2 regions of the Cellulomonas pasadenensis genome follow, and region 2 is predicted to be linked to the other one. Evidence: predicted binding sites of a transcription regulator. Region 2 holds the regulator's gene; the other holds the start of a gene.
The links. Region 2 encodes HspR, which represses chaperone genes until heat shock. Its sites were predicted from a motif close to AAGTTGAGTCNNNNNGACTCAACTT; they were not measured.
Positions count from the first base shown of each region.

Region 1: a site for HspR is predicted at 829-853, ahead of clpB (ATP-dependent chaperone ClpB). Genes of this name have one in related genera too.

Region 1 covers NZ_JBFTEP010000081.1:5,666-8,055, forward strand. Annotated here, with positions in the region: gene AB6N23_RS12115 (glyoxalase superfamily protein) at 42-635, opposite strand; gene clpB (ATP-dependent chaperone ClpB) at 920-2,390, shown strand, end outside.
Region 2 covers NZ_JBFTEP010000001.1:14,311-16,700, reverse strand. Annotated here, with positions in the region: gene grpE (nucleotide exchange factor GrpE) at 1-14, shown strand, start outside; gene AB6N23_RS00080 (DnaJ C-terminal domain-containing protein) at 58-1,056, shown strand; gene AB6N23_RS00075 (heat shock protein transcriptional repressor HspR) at 1,083-1,568, shown strand; gene AB6N23_RS00070 (AAA family ATPase) at 1,762-2,390, shown strand, end outside.

The DNA of each region.
Region 1 (2,390 bases), on a different contig from region 2:
GACGCGTGGACGTCGGTGGCGCCGGACGCGCCGGCGCGGGGTCACGCCGGCGTGCAGAACCGCAGCCGGTTGCCGAACGGGTCGAGGACCTCGGTGGTCGGGCCGCCCGGCGCGTCGACGTCGACGCCGGGCCGCTGCCGTCCGCCCGTCCGCTCCCGCACGCGCGCGGCGAGGGCGGCGACGTCGCCGACGGGCACCCACAGGACGGCGCCGTACGCACCGTCGCCGGGGTGCTCCGACAGGTGCAGGCGCAGGTCGTCGAGGCTCACCTGCGCGTAGACGGGCAGGCCCGGCTCGAACCGGTGCTCCCAGTCGACCCGGCAGCCGAGGACGTCGAGGTAGAAGCCGTACGCGGTGGCGGCGTCGAGCACGCGGACGACCGGCACGGCGGCGCCCACGGCGGCCCGCGCCCGGGGCGACGCCGCCCCGCCGGCCGGGGAGCTGTCGGTGGAGCCTCCGCCGACACCGGGCACCGCCGCGGCGAGCGCGTTCCAGTCGCGCAGCCCGAGCGCGTGGGCGACGAGCTCGAGCGCGCGCGAGTGCGTGACGGCGTGGCCGTCGGCGGCGAGGTCGGCGCGCAGTGCGCGGGCCATGGCCTTGGCCTGCGCGGGCGTGGAGAGCGGGTGCGTGGTCACGGTGCCTCCGGGACGACGGGACCCGTGACCGGTGCTCGCGTTGCCGGTGCCGTCCCGTCGCTCGTCGACGCGCCGTGGCGGTGCTCCTCGCGGCACGTTCACCGTCCCCGGGGGGTGCGAGCGGCGGGCCGTGCCCGGCCCGGTCCCAGGGTAGACCGCCCGGCGCGCGGCGCCCAGACCGCAGGACGGACCAGACTTGAGCGGAATAGACTCAAGTCTGCGGTCCGTTGAGGACGTCAGGAGAACAGGAACGACGTGCGGGAGGTCCCGCACAGGGAGGTCACGTGGACGCGAAGTTCACCACGCGGTCGCAGGAGGCTCTCGGCGACGCGATCCAGCAGGCGAGCGCGGCCGGCAACCCGCAGCTGGAGCCGGCGCACGTCCTCAACGCGCTGCTGCAGCAGGACGGCGGCGTCGCCAATGGGCTGCTCGACGCCGTCGGCGCCGACCGGCAGGCGCTCGGCCGCGCCGTGCGCGGCATCCTCGTCAACCTGCCGTCGTCGAGCGGCTCGACGGTCGCGCAGCCCAGCGCGTCGCGGCAGACCGCGAGCGCGCTCGAGGCGGCGAACGCGGAGGCGCGCAGCCTCGGCGACGACTACGTCTCGACCGAGCACCTGCTCATCGGCCTCGCGGCCGGGCAGTCCGGCGTCGCCGACGCGCTGCGCGCGGCCGGGGCGTCGCGGGACACGCTCGTCGCGGCCCTGCCGTCCGTGCGGGGCAGCGCCCGCGTCACCACGCCGAACCCGGAGGGCACGTACAAGGCCCTCGAGCAGTACGGCGTCGACCTGACGCAGCGCGCCCGCGACGGCAGGCTCGACCCGGTCATCGGCCGGGACGCCGAGATCCGCCGCGTCGTGCAGGTGCTGAGCCGGCGCACCAAGAACAACCCCGTCCTCATCGGCGAGCCCGGCGTCGGCAAGACCGCCGTCGTCGAGGGCCTCGCGCAGCGCATCGTCGCGGGCGACGTCCCCGAGTCCCTGCGCGGCAAGACGCTCGTCTCGCTGGACCTCGCGTCGATGGTCGCGGGCGCCAAGTACCGCGGTGAGTTCGAGGAGCGCCTCAAGGCCGTGCTCGCCGAGATCACGGCGTCCGAGGGGCAGGTCGTCACGTTCATCGACGAGCTGCACACGGTCGTCGGCGCGGGCGCCGGCGGCGAGGGCGCCATGGACGCGGGCAACATGCTCAAGCCCATGCTGGCCCGCGGCGAGCTGCGGCTGGTCGGTGCGACGACGCTCGACGAGTACCGCGAGCGCATCGAGAAGGACCCGGCGCTCGAGCGGCGCTTCCAGCAGGTGTTCGTCGGCGAGCCGTCCGTCGAGGACACCGTCGCGATCCTGCGCGGGCTGCGCGAGCGGTACGCGGCGCACCACCGTGTCGAGATCTCGGACGGCGCGATCGTCGCCGCCGCGACCCTCTCCGACCGGTACATCACCGGCCGCCAGCTGCCCGACAAGGCGATCGACCTGATCGACGAGGCCGCCTCGCGCCTGCGCATGGAGCTCGACTCGTCGCCCGTCGAGATCGACGAGCTGCAGCGCGCCGTCACGCGCCTGGAGATGGAGGAGCAGTTCCTCGCCACGGCCGACGACCCCGCGTCGCAGGACCGCCTCGCGCGCCTGCGCGCCGACCTCGCGGACCGCCGCGAAGAGCTCGCGTCGCTCAACGCCCGGTGGGAGAAGGAGAAGGGCGGCCGCAACCGCGTCGGCGACCTGCGCGTGCGGCTCGACCAGCTGCGTGCCGACGCCGACCGCGCCC
Region 2 (2,390 bases):
ACCCGGAGGGCTGACCATCATCACCACCATGCACCGACGGAGCGGGAGGGAGGCGCCGTGACCGGCCAGGACTGGCTCGAGAAGGACTTCTACGCCGTGCTCGGCGTCCCCAAGGACGCCGACGCCGCCACCATCAAGAAGGCGTACCGCAAGCTGGCCCGCCAGCTGCACCCCGACCAGAACCCCGGGGACGCCGCGGCGGAGGCCCGCTTCAAGGACATCGGTGAGGCGTACGCGGTGCTCTCGGACACCGAGCAGCGCCAGCAGTACGACCAGCTGCGCGCCATGGCCGGCGGCGCCCGCTTCCGGGCGGGCGCCGGCGGCCCCGGCGGCGGCGCGGGTGCGCCCGGGTTCGAGGACCTGTTCGGCGGCATGTTCGGCGCCGGCGCGAACGGCCCGGCCGGGCGCACGCGCTACTCGACGGGCGGCGCCGGCGGGGCCGGGTTCGAGGACATCCTCGGCGGGCTGTTCGGGGGCGGGGGCGGGGGCTTCGGCGCCCGCGGGCCGCAGCCGGGCGTCGAGCTGACCGCGACCACGACGCTGCCGTTCCGCACGGCCGCCGAGGGGTCGACGGTGTCGCTGAGCGTCGAGGGACGCACCGTCAACGCCCGCATCCCCGCGGGTGTGCGCGACGGGCAGAAGATCCGCCTGCGCGGCAAGGGACGGCCCGGCGACCCCGGCGCGCCCGACGGCGACCTCGTCATCACCGTGCGCGTCGAGCCGCACCCCGTCTTCTCGCTCGAGGGCGACAACCTGCGCATGACCGTGCCGGTGGCCTTCGACGAGGCGGCGCTCGGCGCGACCATCGAGGTGCCGACGCTCGACGGCTCGACCGTGCGCGTGAAGGTCCCCGCCGGCACGCCGTCGGGGCGGACGCTGCGCGTCAAGGGCCGCGGCATCACGACGAGCCGGGGGACCGGCGACCTGCTCGTCACCGTGCAGGTCGTCGTCCCGCAGAAGCTGAGCGCCGCGGCCCGCGAGGCGGTCCAAGCATTCGGCATCGCGACGTCCGGCGAGGACGTGCGCGCGGGCATCATGGCGGAGGCCAGGCGCTGAGGCCGGGCGGCGTGCACCCCTGGCGGATGCGCGCCGCCGGCCCGGGCCCCGGGTACCGGGAGGAGGACCAGGTCGTGGACGACGACGCCAAGATCTACGTCATCTCCGTCGCCGCGCAGCTCGCGGGCATGCACCCGCAGACGCTGCGCCAGTACGACCGGTTGGGGCTCGTGCAGCCCGGCCGCACCCGCGGGCGCGGCCGGCGGTACTCGCACCGGGACATCCAGATGCTCCGCGAGGTGCAGCGCCTGTCCCAGGACGAGGGCGTCAACCTCGCCGGGATCAAGCGCATCCTCGAGCTCGAGGCCGAGGTGCGGCAGCTGCGCCGCCAGGTCGAGTTCCTGCGCACGCTCGTCGACCCGGGCCGGCGCGTGTTCACCGCCGACCCGACGGGCAACGTCGTGGCGGACCGCCGGCACCCGCTCGCCGAGCCGGTGCCCGCCCGCCGCACGGCGCGGTGGGTGCCGCGCCAGCTCGTGGCGGGCCCGTCGGCGCAGCGCCGCGACGGCTGACGCGCCGGGACGCCCGCCCGCCGCACCTGCGGACCACCCGTCGGCGGGGACCGTCTGGGCCGTTCGGGTGATCCGGGCGGCGTGCGGTGTCGCAACCGGACATACCGGACGACGATGGCCGGACCGCCGCGGTCCGCGGTCGCCGCCGGCGGTGCGTCCCCGCGCGACCGCGCCCCCGACGAAGGGCCCGCCCGTGACCGACGCCCCCGCCGTGCCCGGCACGCGCGCCACGCTCGCGCCCCACGACATCGCCGCCGACCGCGAGCGGGTGCGCCGCCGCCGGGTCGTGCGCCTGTGCGTCGTCGCGCTCGCGGTCGAGGCGTACGTCATCTGGGCGGCGGTCACCGGGCGCCCGCTCGTGGTGCTGCCCGAGGTGGACCCGCTCGTGGTCGCGCCGGTCGTCTTCTTCATCGCGCTCATCGCGCTGCTGCTCGGCACGCAGGTCGGCGCCGGCCGCTCGCCGCACGTCACGTACCGGCCGGAGCAGGTGGACGTCACGCTCGACGACGTCGTCGGCATCGGCCCGATCGTCGACGACGTGCGCCGCTCCATCGACCTGTTCCAGACGCACCGCCGGTTCGCCGACCAGATGGGCGGCACCCCGCGCCGCGGCCTGCTGTTCGAGGGCCCGCCCGGGACGGGCAAGACGCTGACCGCCAAGGCGATGGCGGCGGAGGCGGGCGTGCCGTTCCTGTTCGTCTCCGCGACGAGCTTCCAGTCGATGTACTACGGCGCGACGGCCCGCAAGATCCGCACGTACTTCCGCGCCCTGCGCACCGCCGCCCGCAAGGAGGGCGGCGCGATCGGGTTCATCGAGGAGAT